One region of the Micromonospora sp. NPDC049081 genome, then DNA from elsewhere that is predicted to be linked to it. Evidence: riboswitches for the same ligand, from Rfam matches in the RefSeq annotation. Region 1 holds a riboswitch; each other region holds the start of a gene.
What was found. A riboswitch is a leader RNA that binds a small molecule or an ion and turns the genes downstream of it on or off. The one in region 1 is predicted to bind cyclic di-AMP.

Region 1 (7,192 bases):
CGTTCCCGCCCGCCGCACGGTTCCACGCTAGCCGTCCCGGACGGCCGGCGGGCCCGGACGGGTCGGCCACCCGACACGGGCGTACCGGCCGCAGCGGTGGCGGGGCCTGCCACCAGCACGTGAACCGCGCGGCCCGACCTGGTGCTGGCTACCATCGTCCGACGACCCGCCGCCCGTGGATGAACCGGCTGGCCGGCTGACACGTATCCCGTCCCGGATCGTTGGGAGTACTCGCACACATGGGCGCCGACCACACCCGTCCCGCTCCGTCCACCCCACCCCGGGTGCGGCGGATCCTCGTCATGACGGTGGTGCCGCTCATCGTCGTCACGGTGATCGCCACGCTGCTGCTCTGGCCGGGGGAGACCCCGAAGATCGACCAGGGCGAGCAGGTGCCCCGCTACCACGGCACGGTGACCCGGGTGGTGACCGAGCCGTGCCCGCCCGTCCCGCAGACCCCCGACGGCCCGTCGGGGGCGGCCGACGGGCCGTGCGGGACGGTGACGGTCACCGTCGGGCAGGGCCCGGACAGTGGTGAGCAGGTCGAGACGCCGGTCCCGTCCGGGCCGGGGGCACCGACGGTGACGGTCGGCGACGAGGTGGTGCTGGTCGCGTTGGCCGACCCCACCGACCCGTCGGTGAGCAGCTACCACATCGCCGAGCACCAGCGGGGCATGCCGCTGCTCTGGCTGGTCGCCCTGTTCGCGGCGGCGATCGTCGCGTTCGGCCGGCTGCGCGGGCTGGCCGCCCTGGCCGGCCTCGGGGCGAGCTTCGCCATCCTGTTGACCTTCGTGGTGCCGGGCATCTCCGCCGGGGGCGCACCGCTGCCGATCGCGGTCACCGGCGCCGCGCTGATCATGTTCGTGGTGCTGTACCTCACCCACGGGGTCACCGCACAGACCTCGGTGGCGGTGCTCGGCACGCTGGGCAGCCTGGTGCTGACCGGCGTCCTGGGCACGCTGGCCACCGCCGCCACCCACCTGACCGGGTACGGCAGCGAGGAGGCCACCACGCTGTCGATGTACCAGCGCGACGTGGACCTGCACGGACTGCTGCTGGCCGGGATCATCATCGGTTCGCTGGGTGTCCTGGACGACGTCACGGTCACCCAGTCGGCCACCGTCACCGAGCTGGCGCACGCCAATCCGGGGCTGTCCCGGTTGCAGCTCTACCGGGCGGCGACCCGGGTCGGGCGGGCGCACATCGCGTCCACGGTCAACACGATCGTGCTGGCGTACGCGGGGGCCTCGTTGCCGTTGCTGCTCCTGCTCACCGCCGACAGCCGGCCGGTGAGCCAGATCCTGACCAGCGAGTTCCTGGCCCAGGAGATCGTCCGCAGCGCGGTGGCGACCCTGGGGCTGGTGGCGGCGGTGCCGCTGACCACCGGATTGGCCGCGCTCGTCGTCACCGCCGGGCGTGGTCCCGCCGACGCCGACGCGACCGGACCGACGCCCACCCCACGCCCCGCCCCCGACCGTGCCGAGGCGCTGGCGGCGCTGAGCGGCCCCCGGCACGGCGAACCGTCCACCCCGGCCCCCGCACGGTGGCCAGACCCGGAAAGGAGCACGGACACCGCATGGTGACACTGCGCTGTGTGACCGGAGGTGAGGTCGCGGCTGTCGGTCGCGTCACTGATTACCCCTCGCTATCGGGAAAATACGCATTTTGCCGGGTTGTGACCGTAGATCCCCGGTACGACTCTCGGGTAACCTCGCTGCCGGTCACCGCCGAAGGCGCCCACCGGAGCCAGCGGTGCCACCGCCCAATCGCCGTACGGCGAGCCGGGGAACCGAGCACCTGGGGTGAATCCGCGCCAGCGGTAGGGGCCACTTCCGTCCCGAACCCGTCAGCTAACCCGGTCGGCGGTCGACGGAAGGGACAACTGTGACGGCACCCCTACGCCACTGGTGGACTCCGGTGGTGGCCGTGCTCGCCGCCCTGGCGCTGGTCGCCGGGCCCGCCGCCGCCCCCGCGGCGGCAGCACCCAACGCGCCCACCCCCTCGGGGCACGAGGAGGACGAGGAGCCGAAGCTGCTCACCGACGTCATCGAGGCGACGAACCGGGAGTATTCGGCGGCGAAGAACCGGCTGGAGAAGTCCAAGAAGCGCCAGCTCGAGTACGCCATCGAGGTGGAGAAGGCGGAGCAGGAGCTGGCGGCGTTGGCTCCGCAGGTCAACGAGATCGCCGCCCAGTCGTACCGGACGGGTCGGGTCGGCGCGGTCGCGGCGCTGCTGGAGAGCAACGCCCCGGACACCTTCGTCCGGCGGGCCGCCGCCCTGGACGAGCTGAACATGGTCAACGCCGGCAAGCTGGCCGAGGTCAACAAGGTCAAGAAGCGTGCCGAGCAGGCCAAGCTCGCCGTCGACACCGAGGTCCGTGAGCAGCAGAAGCAGACCAACCTGATGGCCAAGAAGAAGACCGAGGCCGACAAGGCGCTCGCTCTGGTCGGTGGTCGGGGCTTCACCGGTGGCCTGGTCGACGCCACCTCGCCGGTCGCCCGGATCGCCCCCGGTCAGACGGCCGACGGCGACTGGCGCGGCGAGTCGTGCAGCGAGAACGACCCCACCACGTCCGGCTGCATCACCCCGCGCACGCTGCACATGTACAAGGAGGTCAAGCGGGCCGGCTTCAACCGGTTCGTCGGCTGCTACCGCCCCGGCGGGCCGTGGGAGCACCCCAAGGGCAAGGCGTGCGACTGGTCGTTGCAGAAGAGCGGCTTCAGCCCGTGGCACAACAACGACACCCGGATGTACGGCAACAACCTCGCCGCGTTCCTGATCCGCAACTCGGACCGGTTGGGCATCTACTACGTGATCTGGAACCGGCAGATCTGGTTCCCGGCCAACGGCTGGAGTTCGTACTCCGGGCCCTCCAACCACACCGACCACGTCCACGTGTCATTGATGTAGCCGGCCATGACCCTGGCGGTGCGGTGTCCGGGGCCCGGGCACCGCACCGCCCCGGTGAGGTGATCGAGTCGGCCAGCACGAAGGCCGCCCGGCTGAGCCGGGCGGCCTTCGTCGTGCGTGGTACGCCTCAGCCGGGGACGGCCGCGGGCTCGCCGGTCGGCACGGCGTCGACACCCGTCGGCACGGCCGGCCCGGGTACGACGGCAGCGGCCGCCGCGGTGGTGGGCGCAGCCGCCCGGGTGGCGGGAGCGGCGGCCTCGTGGGCCGGGGCGACCTGGCGGACCTCACCGGCGGCGAGGCGGTAGGACATGCCGACCACCGCGCACCGCCCGGCGGCCACCTCGGCGGCGATCACCGGGGAGTTGCCGAGCAGCACCTCGACGGTCTGCGCGATGTGGATGTCGACGATCCCGTCGATGTCGTGCACCCCCTGCTGGTCGGCGCGACGCAGGCTCGGCCCGACGGCGGCGACCACCGAGTAGAGGTGCCCCGGGGGCTGGGTGCCGGTACGGGCCGCCTCCCGGGCCGCCTGCACCGCCCCGCAGGAGTCGTGCCCGAGGACCACCACCAGCGGGGTGCCGAGGATCGTCACCGCGTACTCGACGCTGCCGAGCACCTCCGGCCCGGCGGTGTGCCCGGCGGTCCGGACCACGAAGAGGTCACCCAGACCCCGGTCAAAAATGATCTCGGCGGCCAGCCGGGAGTCGGAGCAGCCGACGATGACGGCGAAGGGATGCTGGCCGTCGGCGACGGCGGCCCGGTGGCTGGCACCCTGGTTGGGGTGGTGGGGCTCCCCGGCGACGAAACGCCGGTTGCCCGCCTGTAGTTCGGCCAGCGCCTGGGTCGGAGTGATCGGGGCCATTGCCTCACCTCGGTCCGGAATCGCACCTGGTCACGCCGGCCGGCGGCGACGACGGCCGTGTTCCCACGGTCACACGCAGCGAAAGGTACGTCAAGATTTCGTGATCCACGTTTCAGGCTTTGGTCGCCACGATGTCGACCAGGGGTCGAGGCCCACGGTCCGACCCGGCGGCCGACGGCGGGCCTCCCAGGTACGGGCCATACGATGACGTCATGGCGACGACGACGGGCGGCACCGGGAGCACCCGGAACTGGACGTTCCTCACCAACCACGGTCACGTGCTGCTCGCCATCGCCCGCAACCCCACCGCCCGGCTGCGGGACGTCGCCGACGAGGTCGGGGTGACCGAGCGGGCCGCCCAGGCCATCGTGGCGGACCTGGAGACCGGTGGCTACCTGCGGCGTACCCGGGTCGGCCGACGCAACGAGTACACGATCGACCCGAGCGGTCACTTCCGGCACCCCGCCGAGGCCGACCGCCAGGTCGGTGCCCTGCTCGCCCTCTTCACCCCCACCACGCCGACCTCGACGTCGGGGCCCACGGCCCACCCGACCGACGCCTGAGGCATCAGCCCACCTGCCCGACCGAACCCGGCGGCGACAGCCCGGGCGACCGACGCCCCGGGCTGCAGCCAGGTGACCGACGCCCTGGGCGGCAGCCCGGGCGACCGGTGCCGAGTCGACGGCCCGCCCACCCCCGGGGCGGACGTGGGCGGGGGCCGTCGGGAGTCCGGTGCTTCATCGGGGCCACGGCGCGCTGGCAGCGCCCGGACCGCTCCCCAGGCCGGGACGGCTCAGCAGAACCGGCCCGGGGACGCCTCGACAGAACCGGCCCGGGGACGGTTCAGCAGAAGCTGCCGGCCCGCGCGCCGCCGTCCTGCCGGGTGGTACGGAGGTCGCAGAGGTCGTAGCCGTTGGCGGTGAGCGCCGCCTTCGCCGCCGTCGTCTGTGCCCCGGTCAGCGCCGGCTCCCGGGACAGGACGAAGCCGGTGCTGCGGTCCGGGTCACCGACGACCGCCCAGCGGTAGTCGGGGTCGAGCCCGATCACCACGTAGTTCGGCCCGCCCAGGTAGAGCCACCGGTTGCCGAGCTTGAGGAACGACACGGTCAACGCCGAGTCGGCCGGCGGGTTCTCGCTGCGGGCCCGACCGGTGACCGCGCTGGTGGTGCCGACGATGGTCTGGCAGGTGTTGCGGACCCCGACGGTGCCGTCGGGCTGGACGTCGTACCGGGCCTTGACGTTCTTGAAGCACTGGATCTCGAAGATCGCCGGGATGGCGGCGACCTGGTACCAGTCGCCCGCGTACCGCTCGACGTCGACGTCGGCGACCGGGGTGAGTGGCCCGGTGTCGACGGCGGTCGGCGCGGCCTGCGCGGGTACGGCGGTGGCCAGCACCGTCGCGGTGGCGACGGCGACGGCCGCGGCGACCTGACGACGTACTCCCATGGTGTCTCCTCCGGTCTGTTCGGTCCCGGCGCGGCAGGGTGTCGCGCCGCCGGCCAATTGCCCGGACCGACCGGGCGGAAACTGTCGGCATTCTCATCGCCGTCGATGCATCCAGGGGCAGGTCAGCGCGCGTATCCCTGCTGGGAACGGTCCGTCCACAGGGCACACCGTGGCCCGGGTCACTGGTCCGATCGGGTCACCGACGCTGCGCGCACGGCCGGGTGGGGATAGGTTGGACGGGTGATCCGCCCAGCTTCCACCCGGCCCGTCTGGGTGTCGAGGCTGCGCGACCTGGCCCGGTTGGCGGTCACCGCCCTGGTGCTCACCGTCGGCCTCGGCGGGCTGTTCGCCGCCACCGGTGGCCCGGCCGCCGCTGCCGCCCAGCCGCTCGTGGTGACCTCGCGGGTGGCCGAGCTACCCGCCGACGCCTACGCCGGGGACGACGCGTCCACCGAGACCCGTCCCGGTGCCGGGCGAACCGCCCACGGGCCCACCCGGCCGCTGCCGGCCGGATCCGCCGACGAGCCCACGGTCCGGCCCGCCGCCCGGGTGGACGTGGCGACGCCGGACCCGGCCCGGGACGCCACCGGCCGGCGCGGCCCGCCCCGGCACTGAGCGGCGCGGCACTCCCGGTGCCCGTCCCCGACCGCGCCCAGGTCCGAGGTGGGCCGGCCGGATCCGGTCCGTTGAGGACACGCCGCCCGTAGCTCCCGCCCCGACCGGGCCCCCGTCCGTCCACATCGTTGTTCCACCGTGAGGTGCTGGTGATGCAGACCGTCTTCTCCGCCGTCCTACCCGACGTCCCCGCCGCCGCCGGAATCTGGCTGATCCTGCTCGCCGTCGCGGCCGTCGCCGTCGCAGCCCTGGTCGTCCGTCCCGACCGGTTCCGGCTGGCGGTGGCCCGCCGGTTCCGCGACGCCGCCCTGCCCGACGACCGGGAGCGCACCGAACAGCACCGGGAGCACACCCGGTACGCCGAGGAGGTCGCCGTGGCGGCCGACCGGGCGGGCACCACCGCGAGCCGGCTGCGGGCCGAGTGGCTGGCCACCCAGGACGAGGTCGAGTCCGCCTGGACGGCCCTGGAGTCGGCCGAGGCGCACCTGCGTCGGCTCGCCGCCGCCGCGGCCATGCCGCTGCCGCACACCGGGCAGACCCCGGCCGAGTACGCCGACCGGGAGCGCTGGCTGCACCGGGCCGCCGAGGAGGCACACCGCCGGGGCGAGCTGTCGGACGCGCAACTCGACGACGCCCTCGCCCACCGCGCCGGCTGGGACCCGCGCCGGCACCCCGTGGAGCAGGAACTGGTGCTGCGCCGCGCCACGCGGGACCACCTGGCCGCCCGGCACCGGGCGGCGGTCGCCCGGGAACAGGCCGCCTGGCGGGCTGCCGACCTGGCCGGGGCGGCGGCGCGCAGCCTGCGGGACGAGGCGTTCGCCGCGCGGGAGCGCCGGCCGGAGCGGGCCGAGTCGGTGCTGCCGATGACGGACAGCCCGCGCCCGTCGGCCGAAGCCACCCGGGAGAACCCCACCGTGGCACGCGGCCGGGCCGCTGTCGCCGCCTACTGACCCCACCGCCACCGGCCGGCCCGTCGGGTCGGCGACGGAATCCGGCGCGACGGGCCGGGCTGGGCTAGCGTTGCGGGCATGTCCCGGGAGATGTGGGCGCTCGTGGTCGTCGGCGGCATCCTGGCGCTGGCGACGCTGGTCGGCGCGGTCCTGCTGGCGGTACGGGTCATCCGCACCCGACGGCTGCTCGGCACGCTGGGCGTGGGCGGCAAGGTGGCCTTCTACGGCGCGCTCATCTACACGATCCTGCCGGTCGACGTGTTGCCCGACCCGATCTACCTGGACGACATGGGTGTGCTGGCCGGTGCGCTGATCTACCTGGGTCGCCTGGCCCAACGCCGTCGGGCCGCCGGGCCGCCGCTGCCCGGCCGACCCGGTGCCCTGTCCGACGCCTCATCCTCCCCGCCCG
Region 2 (7,192 bases), on a different contig from region 1:
GCGCAGCGCCCGCACCGTACGGCGGACGTGCCGGCGTACGGCCAGCGGGTGCACGGCCGGGTCGTGCGGCCCCGCCTCGGTCACCGCCGGGGTGATCCGCTCGACCAGGTAGCCCAGGTCACCGTCCGGACGCCGGCCCGTCCGCACGCTGTCCACCGTCGCGGCGACCGCGCCGCACCGTTCGTGCCCCAGCACCATCACCAGGGTGACCCCGAGCTGCGCCACCACGTACTCGATCGAGCCCCGCACGGCCCGGTCGAGCACGTGTCCCCCGGTACGGATCACGCAGATCGACCCGAAGGTCTGGTCGAAGATCGCCTCCAGCGGCACCCGTGAGTCGATGCAGCCGAGCAGCACCGCGTACGGCTGCTGGTCGCCGGAGGCCACGGCTGCGGCGGCGGTCACGTCGTGCCCGTGGACCGGTCGGCCGCTGACGAAGCGCCGGTTGCCGGTGAGCAGATCGGCCAGCGCCGCCCGGGGGGTGCGCGCGGCCCGGGGCGGCCCGGCGTCGGCGGACGGCCGGTCGGGGGTCCGGGCGGCCCCGGTGGGCGGACTCGGCATGGCTACAGACTGACCGCCGGGCCGACCTCGTGCGGGCGGGTCGGGAATCTTCTCACCGACACGGTTGGCGTGGTCTGATGTCGGGTAGCCGGTGTTACCGCCGGGTTACGCCGGTGAATGTGTCCCGGGTGCCTGGGAGGTGGCGATGCCGGAGCGACGGGAGTTGCGGCTGCCCGACGGGGTACGCCTGCACGTCGAGGTGACCGGCCCGGTCGGGGCCGAGGTGACCGTGGTCCTGCTGCACGGCTGGACGCTCGACGGTCGGGCCTGGCACCGGCAGCTCACCGACCTGCGCACCCGCTTCGGCGACCGGATCCGGGTGGTCACCTACGACGCCCGGGGGCACGGCCGGTCCAGCTGCATGGCGCTGCGCACGGCGACCCTGGCCCAGCTCGGCGACGACCTCGCGGCGGTGCTGGACGAGGTCGCCCCGGCGGGGCCGGTGCTGCTCGTCGGGCACTCGATGGGCGGGATGACGGTGATGGAGTACGCCCACCGGCATCCGGCCCACTTCGCCGCCCGTACGGCCGGGCTGGTCTTCGTCTCCACCACCGCCGAGGGGCACACCCACACGGTGTACGGTCTGTCGCCGCGGATCGCCCGGCTGATCCGGCTCGCCGAGACCACCGGGGCGGGGGTGCTGGCCCGGTGCGGCTCGTGGCGGCCACCTCGTCCGCTGCTGCGCGCCCTCGCGCCGAGCATCCGGTGGATGCTCTTCGGTGACCGGTGCTCCGGCTCCGACATCCGCCTGGTCACCTCGGCGGTGGCCCGCGCGTCGCTGCGCTCGATCGGTGGTTTCCGCGCCTCGATCGGTGCCCAGCACCGGCTGGCCACCCTGGCCGCGTTGGCGCACCTGCCGGCGGCGGCACTGGTCGGTGACCGGGACCGGTTGACCCCGCCGCCGTGCGCGGAGTCGATCGCGGCGGCGCTGCCGGCCACCGAGCTGACCGTCTGCCCGGGTGCCGGGCACATGCTGATGATGGAACGCCCGGACGAGGTGAACGCCGCCCTCGCCGGGGTGCTGCACCGGGTGTTGACCGCCGGCCGGCGAGCCGGGCGCGACCCTGCGGACCAGGTCACGGCCGCCGCGCCGCCGCCGCCCGGTCCTCGCCGGCCCGCCGTCGTCCCGGCGAGGACCGGGCCGACCGGCTGAACCGCCGGGCGACACACGGCCCCCGCCCCCGGCCACGTCCACCCACTTCCCCGGTCGGTCCGGGACGGGGAAGGACCACCGGCCTGGGGCCCCGTGGAGGTGGTGGAGGTCGCCGGACGGGTATCGCCCCGACGCGGGGTGGGCGGGTGCCCGTACCCTCATTCCGCCTGGCATGCACCCGTGCCCGGCGTCGCCGTCGCACAGGAGCCGGTACGTTGACCGACCAGACCACCCTGGAACAGGAGATCGCCGCCGAACAACGGCATCTCGACCGGGTGTACGCCCGGCTCGCCGAGCTGCGTCGCGCGGCGGCCCGCGCCGAGCGGGACGGCTACCGGATGGCCGGGGTCGGTACCTTCGGTGCGCTGGTGGAGCGGGACGCCATGGTGTTCCACGCCGCGCAGCGGCGGCACCTGTTGGACGCCGAGCACGAGGGGCTGGTCTTCGGCCGGCTGGACCTGCGCGACCGGCAGGTGCTGCACGTCGGACGGCTCGGGGTGCGCGGTGACGACGCCGAGACGCTGGTGGTGGACTGGCGGGCCCCGGCCGCCGCCGCCTTCTACCGGGCCACTCCGGCGGAGCCGCTGGGCGTGGTGCGGCGGCGCACGATCAGCTCGTCGGACGAGAAGGTCACCCGGATCGAGGACGACCTGCTCGACCCGGAGGCCGCCCCGCCGGACATGCCGGTGGTGGGTGACGGGGCGCTGCTGGCGACCCTGTCCCGGGCGACCGGTCGGGGGATGCGGGACATCATCGCGACCATCCAGCGGGAGCAGGACGAGGCGATCCGCTCCCCCGGTTCGGGGGTCACCATCGTCTCCGGTGGGCCGGGCACCGGGAAGACGGCGGTGGCCCTGCACCGGGCGGCGTACCTGCTCTATGCCGACCGCAGCCGGTACGGCGGCGGCGGCATCCTGGTGGTGGGCCCGTCGGCGGTCTTCGTGGAGTACATCGCCTCGGTGCTGCCGTCGTTGGGTGAGGAGACCGCCACCCTGCACTCGCTGGGGTCGCTGTTCCCCGGCATGTCGGCGACCCGTACGGACGGGCCCGAGGTGGCGGCGGTGAAGGGTTCGCTGCGGATGCGTCGGGTGTTGGAGCGGGCGGCCCGGGACGCGGTGCCGGACGGCCCGCAGGAGCTGCGGCTGCTCTACCGGGGGACGCTGCTGCGGTTGGAGCGGCGTGAGCTGGACGGCATCCGGGACCGGGCGTTGCACCGGGGGGCCCGCCGTAACGAGGTGCGCCGGGTCGGCTTCGACGGGGTGCTCGCCGCGCTCTACGCGCAGGCCCGTCGGTCGGCGGTCAGTGGGCTGCCCGAGCAGCGTGCCTTCGAGGACGAGATCATCGAGCGGCCGGAGTTCCGGGAGTTCCTCAAGGCGTGGTGGCCCCGGCTGCATCCGCGGCACGTGCTGGGCTGGCTGGCCCGCCCGGAACGGCTGCACCGGTACGCGGCCGGCATCCTCTCCCGGGCGGAGATCGGGTTGCTCGTCGCGGCGTACCGGTCGTTGGACGTCGAGGGGTTGACGGTGGCCGACATCGCCCTGCTCGACGAGTTGGACGCCCTGCTGGGCCGGCCGGTGCGGCCGAAGAAGGCGAACCGGGACCCGTTCCAGCTGGCCGGCGGTGTGCGGGAGCTGAGCACGTTCGGTGAGCGGCAGCGCGCGGCCCGGGCGGCGGCCCGGGAACGGCCCGAGGACTACCGGGACTACGCGCACGTGGTGGTGGACGAGTCGCAGGACGTCTCGCCGATGCAGTGGCGGATGGTCGGCCGGCGTGGTCGGCTCGCCTCCTGGACGGTGGTGGGTGATCCGGCGCAGACCGCCTGGACGGGCGACCAGCAGGAGTTGGACCGGGCCCGGGACCAGGCGCTGGGCCGGCGGCGGCGGCACCGGTTCACGCTCTCCACCAACTACCGCAACTCGGCGGAGATCTTCGCGGTGGCGGCGGCGGAGATCCGCCGGCTCTATCCCGACCTGGAGTTGCCGAGTGCGGTGCGGTCCACCGGGGTGGAGCCGGTGGCGCTGCACGTGCCGGCGGCGGAGTTGGCCCCGGCGACGGTGGACGCGGTGGACGCGGTGCTGGCCGAGGTGGCCGGGACGGTCGGCGTGATCACGCCGGTGCCGCGCCGCGACGAGGTCGCCGGCTGGTTGGGCGACCGGGGCGGGGCGCGGCTTCAGGTGGTGACGAGTCTCCAGGCCAAGGGCATGGAGTACGACGGGGTGGTGCTGGTCTGCCCCGGGGAGATCCGGGCCGATCCGGGCTCGGGGGTACGGACGCTCTACGTCGCGTTGTCCCGGGCCACCCAGCGCCTCACCACCATCGACCCCACCGGCTGAGCCACCGGCCCCGATCGGCCCGGCCCCTGGTCGAGGGCCCCACCGACGTTTCCGGGTCGTCGGCGACCCCGCTGGTCGTGCTGGGTCGTCGGCGACCCCGCTTCGTGCTGGGTGGAAGGCCCCTGCTGTCGCTCCTGGCCGAAGGCCCGGCCGTCACTTGCATACATAGCGATGTGAGCATAGATTGGACCGGGTCCGCAGCGGCGACGGAAGGTGTGGACGTGGGCGCAGGTCATGACCACAGTGCGACGGTCAGTAACGCCGCACACCGGCACCGCGGTCGACTCTGGGCGGCTTTCGGACTGCTCGCCGTGTTCATGGTGGTCGAGGCGGTGGCCGCGTTCGGCACCGGCTCACTGGCCCTGCTCTCCGACGCCGGCCACATGTTCACCGACGTCCTCGGCATCGGGATGGCCCTGGCGGCGATCACCGCCACCCGGCGGGCCACGCAGGACCCGCAGCGCACCTTCGGCCTCTACCGGCTGGAGGTGCTCGCCGCGCTGGCCAACGCCGTCCTGCTCAGCGGGGTGGCGATCTACGTGCTGATCGAGGCGGTCCGCCGGTTCGGCGAGCCACCCGAGGTGCTGGCCGGCCCGATGCTGGTGGTGGCGGTGCTCGGCCTGCTCGCCAACCTCGTCGCGTTCGGCCTGCTGCGCGAGGGGGCCAAGGAGAGCATCAACCTGCGCGGGGCGTACCTGGAGGTGGTCGGCGACCTGCTCGGCTCCCTCGGCGTGATCGCGGCGGCGCTGCTGATCGCCGGCACCGGCTGGTGGTGGGCCGACCCGGTGGTCGCCGTGGCGATCGGCGTGTTCATCCTGCCCCGCACCTGGCGGCTCGGGCGGGCGGCGGTGCGCATCCTGGTGCAGGCCGCCCCGGAGCATCTCCCGGTGACCGCCGTACACGACCGGTTGACCGCCGTGCCCGGCGTCGCCGAGGTGCACGACCTGCACGTCTGGACGCTCACCTCCGGCATGGACGTCGCCTCGGCCCACCTCACCCTGGCCGGCGACGCCGAGGCCGGCACCGTGCTCGCCGCCGCCCGTGGCGCCCTGCGGGAGGACTTCCACATCGAGCACGCCACTCTCCAGATCGAGCCCCGAGCGACCCCAGGAGCATGCGGCCCGACCCACTGGTGACCCCCGGCCGCCGCCCTGCGACCGGGCCGCCGTCTCGTGCCCGGCGGTCCGGCGCTGCGCGACCCGGCCACCGCCTGCGCGACCCGGCCACCGCCTGCGCGACCCGGCCGGCGCCTCCGCCCGGCAGCCCACCGCCCGCGACCCGACCACCGTCTCGTGCCCGGTGGTCCGGCTCACTCTCCGGGAATCGCGCTGTAGATCAACGGCAATTTGCACCGTTCGCACCTTTTGGCAGTATTCACTCTCGTACCCTCAGTCACGAGGTAGGCAGCTGTCCCACGCGTACCGGTAGGCTCGGCTCCGGCCACCGCCAGGCGGCGCCCACCGGCGCCGGCAGTGGCCGCCGCCTAATCGCCCACCAGGGCGAACCGGGGAACCACGTTCCTGGGGTGCATCCGCGTCAGCGGTAGGGATCTTCCGTCCCGAACCCGTCAGCTAACCCGGTCGGCGGCTGACGGAAGGACATCACATGCACGTACGCACCACCACGCGACTACTGGCCGCAGTCGTCACGGCGCTCGCCCTGGGCGTGTCGTCCGCGCCGTTCAGCCCGGCCGTCGCCGCGCCCACCACCCTCCTCGCCGCCCCCGGCGACGACGAGGAGGGCGGCACCCCGGCCCTGCGCGACCAGCTCGACGCGGCCAGCAAGGGGTGGCTCGACGCGAAGACCGCCCTCGAGCGCTCCACCCGACGTCAGCAGGAGTTGGACGGCCAGCTCAAGACCATCGAGGCGCAACTGGTCACGCAGACCGGCAAGGTCGGCGAGATCGCCGGAGCGGCCTACCGCACCGGCCGCCTCGGGCCGATGTCCGCCCTGCTCAACAGCAACAGCCCCGGTGGCTTCATGGACCGCGCGTCGGCATTGGAGACGGTCGCGGCCCGGGAGGACCAGGAACTGCGCAAGATGATCGAGACCCGGGACCAGGCCGCCCGGACCCGGGCCGCCGTCAGTCGGGAGATCACCGAGCAGCGCAAGCAGGTCGCCACCATGGGCAAGCGGAAGGATCAGGCCGAACGCGCGCTGGCCGTGGCCGCCGCCGACAAGCCGGCCCCCACCTCCTCCAACGACTCCGGCAGTTCGGAGGGCACGTCCAGCAGCAACGCCAAGGGGGCGCCCCGCAACTCCGACGGTTCCTGGCCGTCCGAGTCGTGCAGCGTCAACGACCCGACCCCGGCCAACGGCTGCATCACCCCGCGTACCCTCAACGCCCTCCAGCAGGCCAAGGCGGCCGGTTTCACCCGGTACGTCTCCTGCCACCGTCCCAGTGGTTCCGGTGAACACCCCAAGGGCCGCGCGTGCGACTTCGCCGCGCAGAAGAACGGCTTCGGCGGGGTGGCCAGCGGCGGCGACCGGACGTACGGCAACAACCTCGCCGCCTACTTCATCCGTAACGCCGACCGGCTCGGCGTGCTCTACGTGATCTGGTTCAAGCGGATCTGGCTGCCGAGCAGCGGTTGGAAGGCGTACAGCGGGGGCAACGGCGACCCGTCCAGCGACCACACCAACCACGTGCACCTGTCGATGTACTGAGCTGGCCCGGTGGCCCGTCCACGACGGGCCACCGGAACACCGCCGACGGCCCACCGGAACACCGCCCGACGGCAGGGGCGGGCCCGGTGCCGCAGGTCGGCCCCGGGTCAGCCGGCGGCAGACGGGTCGCCGGCCCGGCCGTCCAGCACCGCGCCGAGCCGGCTGGCCAGCCCCAGGTGAGCGGAGCGGGCCTGCCGGAAGGCGTACCCGAACAACGGTGCCGGCGCGGCGAGGGTGATCTCCACGTCGATCCGCAGCAGGTCACCCTCCGTCCGCAGCCGGGTGTGGTTGCGGACCGTGGTGCCCGGCTGCTGTCGGGCCACCGTCACGATCTCGTCGTCGCCGACCTGCAGCACATCCGCCTGATAGGTGACGGGAAACCGCAGCGGCCCCAACTCCAGCCGGTCGGTGACCGCATAGCTGGCCAGGGCGCCCGGCCGGGCGGGCAACCGCCGCACCCGGACGATCAGGGGATGCA
Region 3 (7,192 bases), on a different contig from region 1:
GGGCGCCGGTGGCGGGAGCACACCGGTGGCCGCGCTGCGCCGGCTGGTCAAGCGCTCCTCCGCGCCCAACATCCAGGAGGTGCACGCGGTCAAGGGGGTGTCCTTCACCGCGTACCGGGGTGAGGCGATCGGCCTGATCGGCAGCAACGGCTCCGGCAAGTCGACCCTGCTGCGGACCATCGCCGGGCTGCTCCCGGTCAACCGGGGCGCGGTCTACACCCAGGGCCAGCCGTCCCTGCTGGGGGTGAACGCCGCCCTGCTCAACGACCTGTCGGGTGAGCGCAACGTCACGTTGGGCTGCCTGGCGATGGGGATGCAGCCCGACGACGTGGCCCGGATGACGCCGGAGATCATCGAGTTCTCCGGGATCAACCAACGGGGCGACTTCGCCAGCCTGCCGATGCGGACGTACTCCTCGGGCATGGCGGCCCGGCTGCGGTTCTCCATCGCCGCCGCCAAGAAGCACGACGTGCTGCTGATCGACGAGGCGCTCGCCACCGGCGACAAGGGCTTCCGTAAGCGCAGCGAGCAGCGGGTCCGGGAACTACGCGAGGGGGCCGGCACGGTCTTCCTGGTCAGCCACCAGCTCTCCTCGGTACGGGACACCTGTGAACGGACGATCTGGTTGGAGTCGGGGCTGATCCGGATGGACGGGCCCACCGACGAGGTGATCCGGGCGTACGAGGCATTCGCCAACGGCAAGTAGTATTCCGGGCGCACGTACGGCATCGATCCGATGCTCCACGGACCGCGTCGTCCCGTTGGGGCGGCGCGGTCCGCGCGTTAAGGTTCATCCCGTCGCCAGGCTGGCGCAATCTTCCGTTCAGGGTGACCCCCGGGACGCGTGCAGACATCCCCCGAGAGTGAGGATCGGCAATGACGCAGGACCACACCACTGGCCCGGACGCCACACCGGAGACCCCGGCACCGTGGCGGCCCTCGCGGACGGTGGCGGTGGTGCTGGCCGGAGGCACCGGGACCCGGCTCGGCCTGGGCATCCCGAAGCAGTTGCTGAAGATCGCCGGCAAGCCGATCATCGAACACACCCTGGCCGTCTTCGAGTCCGCCCCGGAGATCGACGAGATCATCGTGCTGATGGCCACCGGGCACGTCGCCGACGCCCAGCAGATCGTCGACAAGGCCGGCTTCCGCAAGGTCAGCAAGGTCATCGAGGGCGGCGAGACCCGTAACGCCACCACCCGGGCCGCCCTGGACGCGGTCGGCGACGGCGACGTCAACATCCTCTTCCACGACGCGGTCCGCCCGCTGGTCAGCGCCCGGATCGTCCGCGAGTGCGTGAACGCGCTGTGGAGCTACTCCGCCGTCGACGTGGCAATCCCCTCCGCCGACACGATCATCCAGGTCGACGAGGACGAGTGCATCACCGACATCCCGGTCCGGTCCCGGCTGCGCCGGGGGCAGACCCCGCAGGCGTTCCGCTCGGGCACCATCCGGGAGGCGTACCGGCGGGCCGAGGGCGACCCGGACTTCGCCGCCACCGACGACTGCGGCGTGGTGCTGCGCTACCTGCCCGGCACCCCGATCAAGGTGATCGACGGCTCGGACGAGAACATCAAGGTCACCCACCCGGTCGACGTGCACCTCGCCGACAAGCTGTTCCAGCTCGCCGCCGCCCAGGCCCCCCGGCTGTCGCACCGCAGCTACACCGAGGAGCTGGCCGGCCGGACGATCGTCATCTTCGGCGGCAGCTACGGCATCGGTCACGACCTGGCCGAGCTGGCCCGGGGCTACGGCGCGCAGGTCTTCCCGTTCAGCCGCTCCAGCACCGGCACCCACGTCGAGCAGACCGGCGACGTCGAGGCCGCGCTGAAGACCGCCTTCGAGGCCACCGGCCGGATCGACCACGTGGTGGTCACCGCCGGCATCCTGGAGAAGGGCGCACTGGCCGAGATGGACGAGGAGACCATGGACCGGGTGCTCCAGGTCAACTTCGTCGGCCCGGTGATCGCCGCCCGGCAGTCCCTGCCGTACCTGCAGCAGACCAAGGGTCAGCTGCTGCTCTACACGTCCAGCTCCTACACCCGGGGCCGGGCCCAGTACGCGCTCTACTCCTCCACCAAGGCGGCGCTGGTCAACCTGACCCAGGCGCTGTCCGACGAGTGGGCCGAGTACGGGGTCCGGGTCAACTGCATCAACCCGGAGCGCACCGCCACCCCGATGCGTACGAAGGCGTTCGGTGAGGAGCCGGAGCACACCCTGCTGGCCGCCGAAACGGTCGCCCAGTCCTCGCTCGACGTGCTGATCTCCGACCTCACCGGTCAGGTGATCGACGTCCGGCGGGCCCCCGGCGAGGCGGCCCCGGTGCCGGCGCAGCCGACCGCGGCCGAGCAGGACCGGCTGCCCAGCGGCGTCGACGCCGGCTGACCCGACCCCCGGAGACGGTACGACATGCGTGGTGACCTGGTCAGGAAACTGATCGCACGGTGCCTGACCACCGGCCTGGCCGTGGTCGCCTTCCTGGTGGTGGCGTTCACCGGGGCCACCGGTTGGGGCCTGGCCCTGGCGGTGGCCGCGCTGGCCGCCGCCGGTTACGAACGTCGGGTCCGCCCCGACGCCGACATCGTCGCCGAGACGGTGCTGCTGGCCGCCGGCATCCTGGTCGGCTACGCCCGCCGGCTCGACGACGGGTTCGACCCGGTGCTGGCGCTCACCGCGCTGCTGCTGCTGGGCCTGGTGCTGCTGATGGGGCCGCTGCGCGATGCCGGCAACCTGGAGATCCGGGCGGCGAACCTGCCGGTGCGGGCGTGGACCCCGCTGGTCGCCGCCCGGCTCGGCGGCGTACTGCTGGGGCTGCTCGCCGTGGTGGCGGTGGCCGCCGCGTTCGCCCTGCCCGCCGTGCTGGCGCTGGTCGTCGTGCTGGTGGTCGCGGCCGGCTGCGGTGCGGTCGGCCTGGACCTGGCCCGGCGGCGGTTCCGGCCGTCGGGTGGGGGCGGCCCGGTGACCCGGGCGCTGCGCGCCCACCAGCCGGAGTTCCTGCTCTACTTCTCCGCCCCGCCCGGCTCGGAATACCAGGTCACCATGTGGCTGCCCTACCTGGAGCGGCTCGGCCGGCCGTTCCTGGTGCTGCTGCGGGAGCCGGAGTTCCTGCCCACGATCGCCGCCGCGACGAGCGCCCCGGTGGTCTACTGCCCCACCCTCAAGGCGATGGACGAGGCGCTGGTGCCCAGCCTGCGGGTGGCGTTCTATGTCAACCACGGGGCGAAGAACAGCCACTGCATCCGGTTCACCCAGCTCACCCACGTGCAACTGCACCACGGCGACAGCGACAAGGCCCCCAGCGCCAACCCGGTCTCGGCCATCTTCGACAAGATCTTCGTGGCCGGTCCGGCGGCGATCGAGCGGTACGCGCGGGCCGGCGTGGAGATCCCCGCCGAGAAGTTCGTCGTGGTCGGCCGCCCGCAGGTCGAAGCCATCGAGGTACGCCGGGAGGCCCGCCCGCTGACCGCCCCGACCGTGCTCTACACCCCCACCTGGACCGGCCACCACGCCGACGCCAACTACTGCTCGCTGCCGGTGGCCGAGCCGCTGCTGCGCCGGCTGCTCGACCGGGGGGCCACGGTGATCCTGCGCGCCCACCCGTACACCGGGCAGAATCCGGCCTCGGCCCGGCAGTTGGCCCGGCTCACCGAGCTGCTCGCCGCCGACCGGACCCGTACCGGCCGGCAGCACCTGTGGGGGGCGGCGGCCAGCCGCGAGCTGAGCCTGACCGAGTGCGTCAACCGCTCCGACGCGCTGGTCTCCGACGTCTCCGGGGTCATCTCCGACTACCTCTACTCCGGCAAGCCGTACGCGGTGACCGACCTCGGCGTCGACGGCGACGAGTTCCTGGACCGGTTCCCGCTGGCCCGCTCCGGTTACGTGCTGCGCCGGGACATGGCCAACCTCGACGAGGTGCTGACCGGGCTGCTGGACACCGACCCGTTGGCGGCGGCCCGCTGGCAGACCCGCCGCCGTTACCTGGGCGACTTCCCCGCCGACGCGTACGCCGAGGGTTTCCTGGCCGCGGCCCGCCGCGAGCTGGAACCGGGCTGGACCCCGCCGACCCCCCGTACCCCCGCCGCCCCCCTCTCCCCCCACGCCTGACCCGCACCCGCACCCGCCCGCCTCCGCCCGCACCCGCCTCCGCCCGCACCCGCTCGCGCTCGCACCCGTCCCGGACACGCCCCCGCACCCGCCTCCGTCGGCAAGATCGTGCTCGATCCAGGTTGTAGTGGCCTCCTCGTCGCAGGAGGCCACTACAACCATGTTCGAGCACGATCTTGCTCCGGCCGGTCGGGTCGACCCTGGGACAGCGAACCGCCCCGGCCACCCGTGGTAGGGCGGCCGGGGCGGGTGGGGTGGCGCGGTCAGGCGGAGTAGCCCCGGGTGGCGATCCAGTTCGCCAGGGTGGTCACGCTGACCCAGTAGGCCGGCAGCGACGGGTCGGCCGAGTCGGCGATCCGCACGGTACGACCGTTGTCCCGGTAGCCCACGGCGGCGATGTAGTGGCCGCCGGGGAAGGAGTGCCAGCCGCCGTCGAGGTCGGTGGCGTCCCCGGCCACGTTCGCGACCACGGCCCGCTTGTCGGCGACCGCCGCGACCACGTCGGCCCGCAGCCGGTCGATCTGCGCGTCGCTCGGCGTGCCGGCGAACATCCTGGTCCGGTACGGGTCACCCTTGACCACGGCGTTGAGCACCCGGGTGGTGTCCTCGGCCGAGTTGGTGCCCATCTCGGTGGTGCCCAACTGGGCGGCGAGGTCGTCCTGGCCGCGCTCGATGCCGGCCGCGCTGAGCGCGTTGCGGACCGCCGCCGGGCCGCAGTAGTAGTAGGTGGTCTGGGCCTGGTAGTCGTAACGCAGGACCTTCGACGACGGCGGCTTCGGGGCCGCCTTGCGGGTCAGGTCCGGGTCGGCGGTGGCCCTGGCCTTCGCCCGGGTGACGCGCGGCGACGGGGCGTCGCTCGCCGACGGGCTGGCCGAGGGGGTGGCCAACGGGGTGGCCGACGGGCTGGTCGGGGCGGGGACGGCGACCCGGGCCTGGGCGCGGCTGGCGACGTCGTCGAGGCGGGGGGCGGTCTCGGCCACGGCGGTGGCGCGCTGCTGGTCGGTCGGGGCGTCGTCGACCCCGGCGGCCAGGGCGGTGCCACCGGCGGCCAGGGCGAGGACCGCCGCCGAGCCGACGACCATCCGGTACGGGCGTCGGGTGCCCAGTAGGCGGAGCTGTCGTTTCATGTGGTGCTTCACAGGGTGTTCCTCCACGGGGCGAGGCGGCGGGCACACCCCATCGGCACGCGGCGGACACGCCACGCGCGGATCGGGTGTTGCGCCGCTCGTTCGGCAGGGACCGCCCGACGGGGGGCCGGGCGGATCGGCGGCTCGCCCGGCAGGGGCCGGGCGGCGGGGCGGAGAGCCGGGTCAGCGCGTCGGGCGCGACGGTCCGGCGGTGCCCCGGCACCGAGGTGGAGGAACTACCGAGGGGGTGGGGTCATGCTGCACGAGGAGGGAACTCCTTCCTTTGCCGCCGACCGGGTTAGCTGACGGATTCGGGCGGGAAGATCGCCCTACCCCGGGCCGTGGCCCGGAGATTCACCCCAGGTGGTGCGTGTGGGTCCCCGGTTCGTGACTGGCACGATTGAGCGGGTCGGCACGGCGTCGCCTCTTGCGATCGGAAACCGCACCGGACCGCAGCGACACTACTGGCCGGTTTCCCCCCTCGCCAAGCCCGTTGAGCTGCACAAACATGGGCTGGACGAGTCAGTTTCGGGGCACTCGGGCACTGACCCGCCACGCGTGGGACGGTCGGAGCGCCCGGGCCCGTCCAGGCGAAAACCCGGACGGCGGGGCACCGACCGCCGATGATCGTCGCAGTCGATGTGACCGACTGTGACCAGGTGTCCGGTTTCCACCCGCAGTGACGGCACCCACAACCCGCAGATAACAATTCAGTCCCGCTGACCCGCTGACCGGTCCGGCTTCGCCGACCAGCCGACCCGCTGATCCGCCGACCGTCTGGCTTCGCCGACCAGCGGCCGGCCGACCTGACGGCCCGGGTCAGCCGACCCGGGCCGGATGCCAGCGGGTGGCGGGGGCCGGGCGGGTGGCGGACGTCGCCGGACGGGGCAGTGGGACCCGGGACGGCCGCCACCGTTGCGCCGCCGCGTGTGCCTCGGCAGCCAGCGACCGGGCCGCCTCGGCGGCCAGTTCGGCGTTCCGCCACGCCGCCCGTTCCCGCCCGACCGCAGCCCGGTACGCCGTACGGCGGTCCTCGCGGACCGCGCGGGCCAGCATCACCTCGTGCTCGACCGGGTGCCGACGCGGGTCCCAACCGTCGCGGTGCGCGAAGACGTCCCGCAGCCGCTCCACCGACAACTCTCCCCGCCAGTGCGCCGCCACGGCCTCCTGGTGCAGCCACCGCTCCCGACCGGCGTACTCGGCGGGGGTGCGGGGAGTACGCGGGCTGGGCAGCGCCCGGGCACCGGTGAACCGGCGGGCCAGCGTGTCCGCCTCGTCGTACGCCTGCCAGGCCCGTTCCAGGGCGTCGTGGGCCGCCAGCCAGGCCACGCGGTGGTGGCGGGCCCTCCGGGCGGCTCCGGAGGCGGCGACGGCCACCTCCTCCGCGTAGCGACGCAGGTCGGCGACGGGGGGTGGGGCGTCGGATGCCGGCGCGGCGGCAGTGGTTGCGGCGGCCGGTTGGTCCCGCTCGGGCCGGGCCACCAGGATGGTGATCCCGGTCAGCGCCAGGACGAGCAGCGCGGACCAGATCACGGTGGCGGTCGGGACCTCGATCAGGAACTGGGAGAGCACGGTGTTCACGGTCGACACCTCGCAGGCGGGATGCGGAAGAGGAGGCCGTACCGGCGGCGGGAACATCCGGCCGGACGGTGCGGGTGTGGTGCGTGGCGGAGGCGGTCGCGGGTGGGTCGGCCCCCGCGTGGGCGCTCAGCCTGCCGGGGGTGCCCGGGGGGCGGTGGCGACGGGTGTTCGACCGGCCGGCAGCGCCGGGGGCGGGGCGCTCCGCGCGACGCCGGCCGACACGATGGCCTCGACCCGGTCTGCCGTCGGCACGGCGAGCACGACGGCGGCCCGGTCTGCCGTCGGCACGGCGAGCACGACGGCGGCCCGGTCTGCCGTCGGCACGGCGAGCACGACGGCGGCGGCCCGATCTGCGGCGACGGCGGCCGGGTCGGCCTCCT

Region 2: linked by a shared signal. The riboswitch ahead of AB0B63_RS30215 (hypothetical protein) and the one ahead of AB0B63_RS31540 (hypothetical protein) in region 1 are both predicted to bind cyclic di-AMP.
Region 3: linked by a shared signal. The riboswitch ahead of AB0B63_RS24575 (C39 family peptidase) and the one ahead of AB0B63_RS31540 (hypothetical protein) in region 1 are both predicted to bind cyclic di-AMP.

What each region holds. Positions count from the first base shown of each region.
Region 1 is NZ_JBEZEK010000043.1:1,302-8,493, forward strand. It holds gene AB0B63_RS31530 (hypothetical protein) at 1-18, opposite strand, end outside; gene AB0B63_RS31535 (YibE/F family protein) at 240-1,583, shown strand; cyclic di-AMP (ydaO/yuaA leader) riboswitch at 1,750-1,881, shown strand; gene AB0B63_RS31540 (hypothetical protein) at 1,885-2,910, shown strand; gene AB0B63_RS31545 (carbonic anhydrase) at 3,038-3,772, opposite strand; gene AB0B63_RS31550 (helix-turn-helix domain-containing protein) at 3,985-4,335, shown strand; gene AB0B63_RS31555 (lipocalin family protein) at 4,616-5,218, opposite strand; gene AB0B63_RS31560 (hypothetical protein) at 5,459-5,833, shown strand; gene AB0B63_RS31565 (hypothetical protein) at 5,986-6,783, shown strand; gene AB0B63_RS31570 (YkvA family protein) at 6,862-7,192, shown strand, end outside.
Region 2 is NZ_JBEZEK010000035.1:45,397-52,588, forward strand. It holds gene AB0B63_RS30195 (carbonic anhydrase) at 1-561, opposite strand, end outside; partial or broken gene AB0B63_RS30200 (alpha/beta hydrolase) at 707-1,597, shown strand; gene AB0B63_RS30205 (AAA family ATPase) at 1,930-4,047, shown strand; gene AB0B63_RS30210 (cation diffusion facilitator family transporter) at 4,269-5,183, shown strand; cyclic di-AMP (ydaO/yuaA leader) riboswitch at 5,518-5,649, shown strand; gene AB0B63_RS30215 (hypothetical protein) at 5,653-6,714, shown strand; gene AB0B63_RS30220 (SRPBCC family protein) at 6,822-7,192, opposite strand, start outside.
Region 3 is NZ_JBEZEK010000020.1:76,329-83,520, forward strand. It holds gene AB0B63_RS24560 (ABC transporter ATP-binding protein) at 1-706, shown strand, start outside; gene AB0B63_RS24565 (bifunctional cytidylyltransferase/SDR family oxidoreductase) at 877-2,385, shown strand; gene AB0B63_RS24570 (CDP-glycerol glycerophosphotransferase family protein) at 2,410-4,104, shown strand; gene AB0B63_RS24575 (C39 family peptidase) at 4,368-5,231, opposite strand; cyclic di-AMP (ydaO/yuaA leader) riboswitch at 5,504-5,648, opposite strand; gene AB0B63_RS24580 (hypothetical protein) at 6,051-6,812, opposite strand; gene AB0B63_RS24585 (hypothetical protein) at 6,939-7,192, opposite strand, start outside.